DNA from 3 places in the Allobosea sp. AK1 genome. Region 3 is predicted to be linked to each of the others. Evidence: predicted binding sites of a transcription regulator. Region 3 holds the regulator's gene; each other region holds the start of a gene.
The links. The regulator LexA, encoded in region 3, represses DNA repair genes until DNA is damaged. The targets are predictions, from matches to a motif close to TGTTCNNNNTGTGTTCNG.
Positions count from the first base shown of each region.

Region 1: the regulator LexA is predicted to act here: its motif matches at 2,168-2,185, upstream of FHT98_RS00505 (putative DNA modification/repair radical SAM protein).
Region 2: the regulator LexA is predicted to act here: its motif matches at 1,521-1,538, upstream of FHT98_RS00315 (DUF763 domain-containing protein).

Region 1 is NZ_VFMG01000001.1:95,528-99,674, forward strand. It holds gene FHT98_RS00495 (HWE histidine kinase domain-containing protein) at 1-1,469, opposite strand, end outside; gene FHT98_RS00500 (biliverdin-producing heme oxygenase) at 1,466-2,014, opposite strand; gene FHT98_RS00505 (putative DNA modification/repair radical SAM protein) at 2,198-3,430, shown strand; gene FHT98_RS00510 (UdgX family uracil-DNA binding protein) at 3,427-4,147, shown strand, end outside.
Region 2 is NZ_VFMG01000001.1:53,863-58,009, forward strand. It holds partial or broken gene xth (exodeoxyribonuclease III) at 1-221, shown strand, start outside; gene FHT98_RS00315 (DUF763 domain-containing protein) at 234-1,514, opposite strand; gene FHT98_RS00320 (PAS domain S-box protein) at 2,042-4,147, shown strand, end outside.
Region 3 is NZ_VFMG01000001.1:4,969,358-4,973,504, forward strand. It holds gene FHT98_RS23685 (ComEC/Rec2 family competence protein) at 1-1,625, shown strand, start outside; gene lexA (transcriptional repressor LexA) at 1,619-2,326, opposite strand; gene FHT98_RS23695 (molybdopterin molybdotransferase MoeA) at 2,407-3,618, opposite strand; gene moaC (cyclic pyranopterin monophosphate synthase MoaC) at 3,618-4,100, opposite strand; gene trpC (indole-3-glycerol phosphate synthase TrpC) at 4,097-4,147, opposite strand, start outside.

The DNA of each region.
Region 1 (4,147 bases), 4.9 Mb from region 3:
CGGCGCGCCGATTCCGCCAGCTCGCGCTCGACCGGCGACCAGACTTTCGAATGGCCGGCCACCGTCTCCTTCCAGACTGCGAAGCTCTGCCGCGGCGTGAGCCGGTCGCCATGCGGGCCGGAGGCATAGGTCTTGTTGGGGTCGCCGCCCCACTCGATCATGTGGACGAGCTCACGACGGAAGAAGAACAGATAGTCGCGCGGGATTTGCGACAAGGGGATCGCAAGCAATCCGGCGAACTGCTCGGCATGAGCCCGCGCGGCAGGAAGCGCCTCGGCGAGCGCCGTCGTCGCCCAGATGCGTCCCTCGCAGACCTCACCGGCGAAGGCTGCGAGTTCGCCCGCGAATTCGGCCGGCGGGGCGCTGCCTTCGGCCCGCCACTCGCCGTTGACCCAGACGCCGACGCCGTCGCTTTCCACGAGATTACGGAACGCGGCGAGATGCTGGCCGAGGAAACCCGAAGCATCGGTCACATGGGCGGCGGACGAAAGCAGGCCGTTGAGAAAATCCCGCGCCCTTTCGGCAGCGAGCAGCATCTGCTTTTGCGTCAAGGCACCAAGCTGGAGCGCGAAGAACTCGCCGAAGATCTCCGCGGCGATCCGGCGGTTCATCGAGAGCGAGCGCGGGCTGTAATGGTGGCAGGCGATCAGCCCCCAGAGCGCGCCGTCGACGATGATCGATACCGACATCGAGGCCGAAACCCCCATGTTGCGTAGGTATTCGCAATGAATGGGCGAAACGCTGCGCAGGTGGGCATAGGACAGATCGAGAGGCTCTCCGGCAGCGTCCAGCACCGGCATGATCGGGAAGCGCTCGCCGCTCGAATCCGAAACCACGCGGATCGGATTGAGGAGATAGAGCTGCCGCGCCTGCTGCGGGATGTCGCTCGCCGGGAAATGTTGCCCCATGAAGCTTTCGAGGTCGGGGCGCTTGGCCTCGCTGACGACCTTGCCCGAACCATCGGGCGCGAACTGATAGATCATCACCCGGTCGTACTGGAGCACCGCCCGGAGCAGACGAGCCGCATTCTTGATCAGCTGAGCTGGCGTGGTGACGTCCGAGAGCCGGCCAACCAGCGTCCGCGCGAATTCGAGCGGCGAGCTCGGCCCGGCAGGGACGCTCTTCTCGAATTCGATGATGGCGTTGCCCTTGAAGGCATGGATCGAGATGTCGAACTCGCGATCCAGCGAAGGTAGGCGATAGCGGGGCATCAAGCCCGCACGGGAAGGCACGCCAGAACGGGCGAGCGCATTGCGCATCTCATGAACGACCGGCCCGCCAAGGACCTCTTCGAGCCTGCGGCCGACGAGCTCGAATTCCTTGAGCCCGAGGAAGGCGCTGGCATTCGACGAATGGCGCCTGATCGTCACCGCCTCGGCATCACACACGATCATACACCCATGGGGCTGGACGCTGCCGGGAATATGGATCGGCTCGCGATCACAGTTCGTCAGATCAACGGTCGTCATGCAGGAGAGAGTTCTTCCGATGTGAAGGCCTGGATGGCGTGGAGGAAAACGGCTTTGGCGGACTGCGCGGCCGCATCCCACGCTGGCCGGTCGAGCCCCTCCAACGCAACCAGAAGCGTGCGCCAGCTATCGAGGGAGCCGGCTTGAGCCGAAAGGTAGCGTGCTCCGTTTTCAGGCCCGAACCCCAGCGGTTCCACTCCCTTCACAAGCACCCGAGCCCCCAGGGCCGAACCTTCAAGAACATAGGCAGCCCCCAGGAACGCAGCCATGTCATTTGACAGATGGAAAGGTTCGCTCGCCGGACATGCCAGCGTCAGGTCGGCGAGATCCGCCTCCAACTCAGGCAGAAGCTTGCGCGGTTGCCATGGCGAAACCCGCACGGGTGCGGCGTCCGACAAAGCCGCCTCGACCGGCACGCGATGGCGAAACGTACCATGCAGGAAGCGGGCGTACTCGGCACGGTTCGAGAAGACGCCGACGATAGCATCCAGTTCGCGATGAAGCTCTTTCGTTTCACCGCGCAAAAAACTTCTGATCTCAATCATTCTGTCGGCATCCAGAATCGCCTCGCATCGGCACCGCTATAGCTCAGTTTCAGCGGAATCGGCGCTGTCTTCATCGTGGATTTGACCGGGAACGCCTTCAAGATGGCCCGCACCCTTCAACAGTCAGCCTTGAACTCAGCAGGCAAATTCCTTAAGAACATATAGTGAACAAAAGGAAGGGCGATGGCACAGCTCACGGTCCTGGAGAAGCTCCAAATCCTCAGCGACGCCGCGAAATACGACGCCTCCTGCGCGTCGAGCAACACCATGAAGCGTGATTCGCGTGACGGAAAGGGGCTGGGCTCGACCACGGGCGCCGGCATCTGCCATTCCTATGCGCCCGACGGCCGCTGCATCTCCCTGCTCAAGATCCTGCTGACGAATTTCTGCAGCTTCGACTGCGTCTTCTGCATCAATCGCTCATCCAGCAACGTGCGCCGCGCCCGCTTCTCGGTCGAGGAAGTCGTCGCGCTGACCCTGAATTTCTACCGCCGCAATTACATCGAAGGCCTTTTTCTGTCCTCGGGCATCATCCGCTCGGCCGACTACACGATGGCGGAACTGATCCGAGTGGCCGAAACGCTGCGCCGGCAACATGGGTTCCTCGGCTATATCCATCTCAAGCTGATCCCCGGTGCGAGCCGCGATCTAATCGAGCGCGCGGGGCTGTTCGCAGACCGGGTGTCGATCAATGTCGAATTGCCGAGCGAGGCGGCACTCGCGCGCTTCGCGCCGGAGAAGCAGGCTAGCGAGATCAAGAGTGCGATGGGGGGCCTCAAGCTGAAGATCGAGGCAGCGCGCGAGGAGCGTGGCAAGAGCGAAAAGGCCCCTGCCTTCTCGCCCGCAGGGCAGAGCACCCAGATGATCATCGGCGCTGATGGCGCGAGCGATTCTGCGGTCCTGAAGCGCAGCGCCTGGCTCTATGGCAGCTTCGGCCTGAAGCGCGTCTATTACTCGGCCTTCAGCCCGATTCCGGATGCCTCGCGTCAGTTGCCGCTCCAGCCGCCGCCGCTTATGCGCGAGCACCGGCTTTATCAGGCCGATTGGCTGACACGCTTCTACGGTTTCGAGACGGAGGAAATCCTGGGGCGCAACGAGATGCTCGATCTCGATATCGACCCCAAGCTCGCCTGGGCGTTGCGTGAGCGAGGACGCTTTCCCGTCGACGTGAACCGAGCCGATCGCGAAACCCTGCTGCGGGTTCCGGGTCTGGGTACGCGCAGCGTCGATCGCATCCTGACCACGCGACGGTTCCGCCGGCTCAGGCTTGAGGATGTCGGCCGGCTGACACGATCGCTGACGACAATCCGGCATTTCATCCTGGCGGAGGGCTGGCGGCCGGGCAGCGGCCTCGACGCGCAGAACCTGCGGGCTCGGCTGATGCCGCGACCGCGACAATTGACGCTGTTCCCGTGATCGCCGCCCGGCTGAACGGGCCTGCCGATTTTGCCGGCTGGCGCCGCGAGGCACGTAGGCTGGCGCTTGCCGGCATCCAGCCCGAGGCCGTCGACTGGCTGACAAGCGAAGACGATGCCGGCTTGTTCGCGATGGAGAATGCCACCCCGGTTGCGGGCGGAAGCACCGCCCTGACCGTGTCTCGCCGCTTCATCGAACTTGCCGAAAACGTCGTCTGTAATCGGGATGCCGGCCGTTTTGTCTTGCTACACCGCCTGCTGCTGCGTTTGCAGGACGAGCCACGCTTGCTCGAGAATGCAGCTGACGCTGACATCGCACGCGCCGAGGCGATGGCCCGCTCGGTACGGCGCGACCTGCACAAGATGACGGCCTTTGTTCGGTTCCGCGCCGTGTCGGGCGCGAGCGAGGACGGCCCCTTCATCGCCTGGTTCGAACCGGAGCATTTCATCCTCGAACGAGCCGCAGCATTCTTCACAGCACGCTTCGGCACGATGATCTGGTCAATCCTGACACCGCAGGGGTCGCTGCACTGGGACGGCGTGGCCCTGCAATACGGTCCGGCCGCTAGCAAGGCCGATGCGCCGGACGGCGATGCCATCGAAGCCTATTGGCTGACCTACTACGCCAGTATCTTCAATCCGGCCCGCCTGAAGCCGAAGGCGATGAAAAGTGAGATGCCGGTGAAATACTGGCGGAACCTACCCGAGGCCGAATTGA
Region 2 (4,147 bases), 4.9 Mb from region 3:
TGCGCAAGCTTCACCCCGAAGACCGCATCTACACATTCTGGGATTATTTCAGAAACGCATGGGGACGCGATGCCGGCCTGCGCCTCGACCATCTGCTTCTGAGCCCGGATCTGGCAGCGCGTCTGGAAGCGGCGGGTGTCGATCGCCACGTGCGTGGCTGGGACAAGGCCAGCGACCATGCCCCCGCCTGGATTCGACTCGCGGCCATAGCGCTGCAGTAGACGAGGGGTATCCTACCGACGTCGGAATTTCGCCTCGTTGTCTTTTTCGCAGCCTCCATCCGGCCTCTCCCATCCGAAGACGCTTCGGCCGCCGTACTCCGGCGAGCGTCGGCGCTCCTCGGCGACATACTCGACGAGCGTCGGACCTGTCGCACTCTGTTCCAGCCGGCGACTCTCGCCGTCCAGCCGCGCGATCGCGGCAAGGCGATCCTCCTGACCGAGCTTCGCCCGGTCGACGGCCGAACGAAGGACACCGATCGTCTGATCATAGACCTTGGTCGGTACGGCGAAGGGCTGGCGATCCTTGCCGCCATGCGCGAGCGAAAAGCGCGCGGGATCACTGAAACGGCATGGCGCACCATGCAGCACTTCCGCGACCATCGCGAGAGAGCGTACGGTACGAGCACCAATGCCGGGCACGAGCAGAAGCTCGGAAAAATCGCTCGGGCCCCGGTCGGCCGCGGCGGCGAGCGCACCATGAAGGCGGCGCGCCATGACGTCTTTGGGCCTCACATCATGATGCGAAGGCATCACGATATGCGGCAGGGTTAGTTGCGGAGCCACTTGATCGGCGCAAGCGCGCTTCGGTTGGAGCGCAGCTAGCTCTCTGACGATCGCATCAGGCCCTTCGTCGCGAAGCATCGCGACCTGCGCCGTACGGGCACGATCCGCGCGTGCATCCGTCAGGTTGACGATATTACCGGTGCTACGGCCCTCGATCGCCGCATGAGGCGCCTCGACGAAGCTGCCGAGCCCCTCGGAATGCCAGTGATAGCGCCGCGCCATCCCGCCATCGCCATTCATGCCCTGCTGCACGACCGTCCAGTGCCCGTCATCCGTCACGAAGAAGCCGTGCAGGTAGAGGTCGAAGCCGTCCTGCACCGCGGCGCTGTCGACCTTCGCGACGAGCCGGCTCGCCTGAGCCAGCGCCGCTCCGTCGAACCCGACCTTCCCACCGATCTGCTCCAGCTCCGCCGGGGTGCGGCGGGACTGGTTGCCGCGTCCGCCGCAGACATGAAGCCCGAGCTCGCCGGCGAGCGGCGTCAGGCCGCGCTTCAAAGCTCCGATCACGCTGGTCGTGATGCCCGAGGAGTGCCAGTCCATGCCCATGATCGCGCCGAAGGACTGGAACCAGAAGGGATGCGCCAGCCGCCGGAGTAACTCGTCGCGGCCGTAGTGCTGGATAATCGCCTCGCAGATCACGCTGCCGAGCCTGACCATGCGCTCGCTCAGCCAGGGCGGAACGCGGCCGTAATGCAGGGGAAGATCAGCGCTGCCAGATCGGCGTGTCATGACGCTCGGAACAAATAATGAACAATCAGTCGATATAGGCTCTCGCGGGCTCTCGCACCAGCCTGAATTCAGCCCGACGGCTTCAATTGAGCAAGCAACCGGTGCCCTTGAACAATCTGCAGGTGGTGGAACAGCGAAGCCGCTCGGGCGTCCTGACTCTGGAGCCCAGAGGGGCGATGACGATCCATTTGAGTGGAGACCACCGGCATGGCCAATGGCAATCGCGAAGCTCTCAACGACCAGATCGCTCTCCTGCGCCGGCAGGTTTCGGATTTGACCCAACTCGCGGCGGCCGCCTCCGGAGCGGCGCAGGAAGAAAACCTGCAGGAGCAGATCAACGCCAAGCAGGATCATCTAAACGAGCTCCTGAAGCTGCGTGGCGATGCGGGCTAGCGATACAATCGCGATCGATGCCGGTTCCACTCCTTGCTGGCCATGCTGGCGTGCAGGGATCGATGAGCGACTGCTGATGCGAAACCCGCCGGGTTTAGGTAGGATGGCTCATCCGCAGCGGGGGCATCGTCCGCATGGATAAGCCGATCGCACATCGCCGAGGTTTCCCCGACAGCTTCACGGCAAGCTTGGTCGCGCTCATGCCCGCGGCGGTCTATACTTGCGATGCTGCCGGCCGTCTCACCTTTTTCAACCGGAAAGCCGTCGAGATCTGGGGACGCGAGCCGCCGGTTGGGGACGATCAGGAACGATATTGTGGTTCGTTTCGCATGTGGACGCCGGACGGCAGCCTGCTGAGACATGAGGACTGCCCCATGGCGGATGCGCTGCGGGATGGCCGAGCGGGGCGGGATCTGGAGGTGGTGATCGAGCAGCCGGACGGCACGCGCCTGATCGCCAACGTGAATATAGACCCGATCTTTGACGATGCCGGCAGCATAACGGGCGCAATCAACGTCTTCGTGGACGTTACGGATCGCAAGCGCAACGAGGCGCTGCTGGCTAGCCAGCGGGAGGCTCTCGAATGCGCCTTGAACGGAGAGCCTCTCACGGCATCATTAGGCATTTTGGGACGTACGGTAACAGCTCAGTACGGTTGCGGGACCCGCTTCGCGTTTTATCTCGCCAATGACGAGAAAACGTCGCTCCGGCACGTCGTCGGCATGTCGGAGGACTATGCCGCGGCCGTGGATGGATTCCTGATCGGGCAGGATTCCCTCGCCTGCGGCCTCGCAACCGCCACAGGCGAAGCAGTTCTGACGACCGACATCGAGGAAGAGGCGCGCCGGGAGCCATGGCGCGAGATGGCCTGTCGCTTCCAGTATCGCGGCTGCTGGAGCTTTCCGATCCATTCCCGCAAAGGGGAATTTGTCGGCACGTTCGCTCTTTACTGGCTGCAGCCGGCAAAAGCGGGCTCCTCGGATATCGAGGTTGCGAACCTCGTCACCACCACGGCCGGCATCATCATCGGCCGCGACCTCGAAGCGAGGCATCGCAGGGCTGCCGAAGCGTCGCTTCGCGAAAGCGAGGAGCGCTTCCAGCAGCTAGGTGCCTCCTCTTCGGATGCCATCTGGGTCAGGAATGCCGGTAGCTGGGACTTTGAATATGTCAGCCCGGCTGTGCAGGCGATCTATGGCGTCACCCCACAGGCTATGCTCGCCGACGCCAGGCTGCTCAACGCCCTGATCATCCCTGAAGAACGTGATGAAGCTTCGAGGAATGTCGAGCGCGTCAGCGCTGGCGAGGTCGTCGTCCAGGAATACCGTATTCAGCGGGCGGGCGACCTCGCGTTTCGCTGGATCCGAAGTACCGGATTTCCGCTTTACGGTGGCGACGGTGACATCCAGCGCATCGGGTCGATCGCGCAGGACATCACCGAAGCGAAACTCGCGGCCGGACACCAGGCCACTCTGCTCGCCGAGCTTCAGCACCGCGTGCGCAATGTCCTGGCCATCGTGCGTTCGGTCACTGTGCGAACCGGTGAACGAGCTTCAAGCGTGCAGGATTACGCCGATATCCTCTCTGGCCGGCTCCTGGCCCTGGCGCGGGTCCAGGCCCTCCTCACACGCGGCGCCAATCTCAGCGTGAACATCAGAGATGTCGTTCATGACGAGGTCAGCGTGCAGGCACAGCACGAGGGGCAGTATCGGATCGAAGGGCCGGACATTTCCCTCTCTCCGAAAGCGGCGGAGATCCTGACGCTGGCGATTCATGAGCTCGGCACCAACGCCATGAAGTATGGCGCCCTTTCCGTGCCCGACGGGAGGGTCAAGGTAGAATGGTCCACCTTCGTCAAGCGCGGCATCCCCTGGCTCCGCTTCGTTTGGACGGAAAGCGGATCAGCCGCAGCGCCGGTCGCCGCGCCAACAGTGCCGCAACGACGAGGATTTGGCCGCGAGCTGATCGAAGCTCGCGTACCCTACGAACTAGGCGGGCAGGGGAGCGTTGTCATCGAAGCAGGCAAAGCCCAGTGCCATCTGGAGTTCCCGCTGGCTGAAAATGCGAGCGTCTTCGAGACGGGGGCGCCGCAGAGGTTGACCGTATTTGGAGGAGCACTCGACATGACGGGGGCACCGGATCTCCACGGCTACCGCATTCTGATCGTGGAGGACGAGTACTACATCGCCACCGATACCGCGCGCGCACTTCAGGGGGCCGGCGCGACGGTTATCGGTCCTTGC
Region 3 (4,147 bases):
TCGGCGCCGTCGGCAGCATCTCCGGCAAGATCGCGCTCGCGCCCGCGCCCCATCCGATGCCGACGCGCCTTGCGATCGATGTGATGATCGACCGCGCCCGCAACGCGCTGACGAAGCGCATCGCCGAGGTCGGAGGCGGGCAGGGCGGGGCGGTCGCCGCGGCGCTCGTCACCGGCAAGCGCGGCCTGATCACCGAAGCGACGAACAACGACCTGCGCGCTGCCGGCATCTATCACATCGTCTCCATCTCGGGCCTGCACATGGTGCTCGCCGCCGGCACGATCTTCTGGCTGGTCCGGGCGCTGCTGGTCCTGTCGCAGACGGTGGCGCTGCACTGGCCGGTCAAGAAGATCGCGGCGGCAGCGGCGATGCTCGGCGCGACCGCCTATTGCATCTTTTCCGGGGGCGATGTCGCGACCGAGCGCTCGCTGATCATGACGCTGGTCATGCTCGGCGCGATCCTCGTCGATCGCGCCGCGCTCAGCATGCGCAATCTTGCGCTGGCCGCCATGATCGTGCTGCTGCGCGAGCCGGAGGCCTTGCTCGGGCCGAGCTTCCAGATGTCCTTCGGTGCGGTCGCGGCGCTGATCGCCTTCGCGGAACGCTGGGAAGGGCGAAGCCGCACCGAGCCGCCGCGCGTGTTGCCCTGGCCGCTCGGAGCCGTTTGGACGGCGGCGCTCGGCATCCTCGTCACCACCATGCTGGCCACCGCCGCGACGGCGCCCTTCGGAGCCTATCACTTCCAGACCTTCAATCCCTTCGGCCTGCTCGGCAACGCCATGGCGCTGCCCTTCGTCTCGCTCTTCGTCATGCCGGCGGCGGTGTTCGGCGTGCTCGCCTATCCGTTCGGGCTGGACTGGCCGGCCTGGGCCTTGATGGGGCTCGCCTCCGACGTCGTCCTCAAGGTGGCGCATTGGGTCGCGGCCATCGACCATTCCACCGTGACGGTGGCGGCTTTCGGCTCAGGCGTGCTCGCCTGCTTTGCGATGGCGCTGCTCTGGCTGACACTCTGGACCACGGCCTGGCGCTGGCTTGCGGCCCTGCCGCTGATCCTCGGCGTCGCGATTGCCGGCAAGCCGGAGCGGCCGGAGATCCTGATCGAGCGCGACGGCTCCGGGCTGGCGGTGCGCGGTCCCGATGGCCGCCTCGCCATCGCCGGCAAGCCCAGCCGCTTCGTCCTGCAGCAATGGCTCGCCGCCGATGGCGACAGCCGCTCGCCCGACGATCCCAGCTTGCGCGCCGGCATCGCCTGCGACCGGCTGGCATGCGTTGCGCAGACCGCCGACAAGCGCACGATCTCCTATACGCGCGAGCGACTCGCCATCATCGAGGATTGCCAGCGCGCCGACCTCGTCGTGACCGCCATCCCCTGGGGCGGCACCTGCAAGGCCAGGCTGGTCGAGCGCATGACGCTATCGCGCGACGGCGCGACCTCGCTCTACCGGACGGCGTCGGGATGGAGCAGCCATATCGCGGAGCAGTCCGGCAGCGAGCGGCCTTGGAGCCGCCGGCGCGAGCGGCGCCTGACGGAGCCAGGCACGCGTCCCACCAATCAGTCGGTCACCGCACAGCCCGCACCGGCCGCCGACAACGAAGCCGAGGCCGACACCGAACGCCTTCAGTAGCGCCGCATCAGATTGACCAGCCGGCCCTGGATCTTGACCCGGTCAGGGCCGAGCACACGGGTCTCGTAGGCCGGGTTCGCCGCTTCGAGCGCGATCGAGGAGCCGCGCTTGCGCAGGCGCTTCAGCGTCGCTTCCTCGTCATCGATCAACGCCACGACGATGTCGCCGGTATTGGCCGTGTCCTGCCTGCGGATGACGACGGTGTCGCCGTCGAGAATGCCGGCCTCGACCATCGAATCGCCGCGCACTTCCAGCGCGTAATGCTCGCCGGAGCCGAGCATGTCCGGCGGCAGCGAGACGGTGTGGCTGCGGCTCTGGATCGCCGAGATCGGCGTGCCCGCCGCGATGCGGCCCATCACCGGGATGGCGATGGAATGCCGGCTGTCGTCCTCGGCAGGGCGCGGCTTGGCCATGCTGGGCTGTGAGCCCAGGCCGCCCTGGACGATGGCCGGGCTGAAGCGCGGACGCGCCTGAGGCGCGCCGAGCCCGTCCGGCATCTTGATGACTTCGAGCGCACGCGCCCGGTTCGGCAGGCGGCGGATGAAGCCGCGCTCCTCCAGGGCCATGATCAGGCGGTGAATGCCGGATTTCGAGCGCAGGTCGAGCGCATCCTTCATCTCGTCGAAGGAGGGCGGCACGCCACTCTCGCGCAAGCGTTCCTGGATGAAGCGCAGGAGTTCATGTTGCTTGCGTGTCAGCATGGTCGCCGCCAGCCCCTCAATGCGCAGATTCGAAACAAAGCACGAACACCATACGCGTTCTGCTTGTGTTCCGCAAGCCGCTACCGCAAGGGCAGGATCCGGCAGGCCTCGCCTTTCTTCGCGGGAGCGGCATGGGCCGGGCGGATCGTCAGGGCCTGCGCCCGTGCCAACGTACCGAGCATCGAGGAATCCTGCCGGTCGAACGGCGTTGCCACCCAGCCTTCCGGCGTCAGCGTGAGCTCCGAGCGCAGGTAATCCTCGCGCTCGTCATTGCCGGGCATGTCGCGGCCGAGCAAGGCAGGGATGCTGCGGTCGCGGTCGGCGTCCGCGATGCCGAGCAGCGCCTCGATCAAGGGCAGCACGAAGAGATGGCCGCAGACGATCGAGGAGACCGGATTGCCCGGCAGCCCGACCACGACCATCCGGCCGAGCCGCCCGGTCATCATCGGCTTGCCTGGCCGCATCGCGATCTTCCAGAAGCCGAGCGCCATACCCGCTCGCGTCAGCGCTTCCTGCACGAGATCATGCGCGCCGACCGAGGCCCCGCCGAGCGTGATCAGCACATCGGCATCGGCGTCGCTCGCCCTTGCGATCTTGCTGGCGAGGTCGGCATGGTCGTCGCGGGCGATGCCGAGATCGATGACGGTGCCGCCGGCCTTCTCGACCAGCGCGGCGAGCGAGAACGAGTTCGAGGCGACGATCTGGTCGCGGCCCACAGGTTCGCCCGGCGCCACCAGTTCGTCTCCGGTGGCGAGAATCGCCACCCGAGGCTTCCGCCGGACAGGCAAAGTCGGATGCCCCATCGCAGCGGCAAGGCCGAGCGCGGCACTGTCGAGCACGCGCCCGGCTTGCAGCAGCACGTCGCCTTCGTGGAAATCGAGCCCCGCAGCGCGCAGGAACTTGCCCTTCGCCGGCGGCACGCGGACCTGGATCACCGGGCCGCCGACGCCGTCGGCATCCTCCTGCATCAGGACGGTGTCGGCACCTTCAGGCATCGGCGCGCCGGTAAAGATGCGGACGGCCTGTCCCGGCCCGACCGATCCATCGAAGGCCCGGCCGGCAGCGGATTCGCCGATGACAGTGAGCGAAACGCCTTCCGCCATCTCGTCGCCGCGCACGGCATAGCCGTCCATGGCGGAATTGGCGAAAGGCGGCTGCGTCCTGAGTGCCTTGACCTCGCTGGCCAGCACCCGCCAGGCGCATTGTGCCAGCGGCAGGGTTTCCGCCCCGGTCGGCCCCGGAATGCTGTCGAGCAGCGCCTTGCGCGCGACGGGGACCGGAGTGAGCGCCATCAGCTAGCTTTCGCCTCGTAATCACCGGACTGGCCGCCGGATTTGTGCAGCAGGCGGATGTTCTCGATCCGCATCGCCCGGTCGACGGCCTTGACCATGTCGTAGACCGTCAGACAGGCGACGGAGACGGCGGTCAGCGCCTCCATCTCGACGCCGGTCTGGCCCTTCATCTTCACCTCGGCCCGTACGCGTACGCCCGGCAAGGCCTCGTCGATATCGAGATCGACGGCGATCTTGCTGAGCAGCAACGGGTGACAGAGCGGGATCAGTTCATGCGTGCGCTTCGCCGCCATGATGCCGGCGAGGCGCGCGGTGCCGAGCACATCGCCCTTCTTGGCGTTGCCGTCGCGGACGATCGCGATCGTTTCCGGCGCCATCACGACTTGGCCCTCGGCGATCGCCATGCGGGTCGTCTCGGCCTTGCCGCCGACATCGACCATATGCGCCTGGCCTTGCGCGTCGAGATGGCTGAGCCGGCTCACGCCGCGACGGCCTTGCCGGTCAGCAGCGCCTGCGTCGCGGCGGTGAC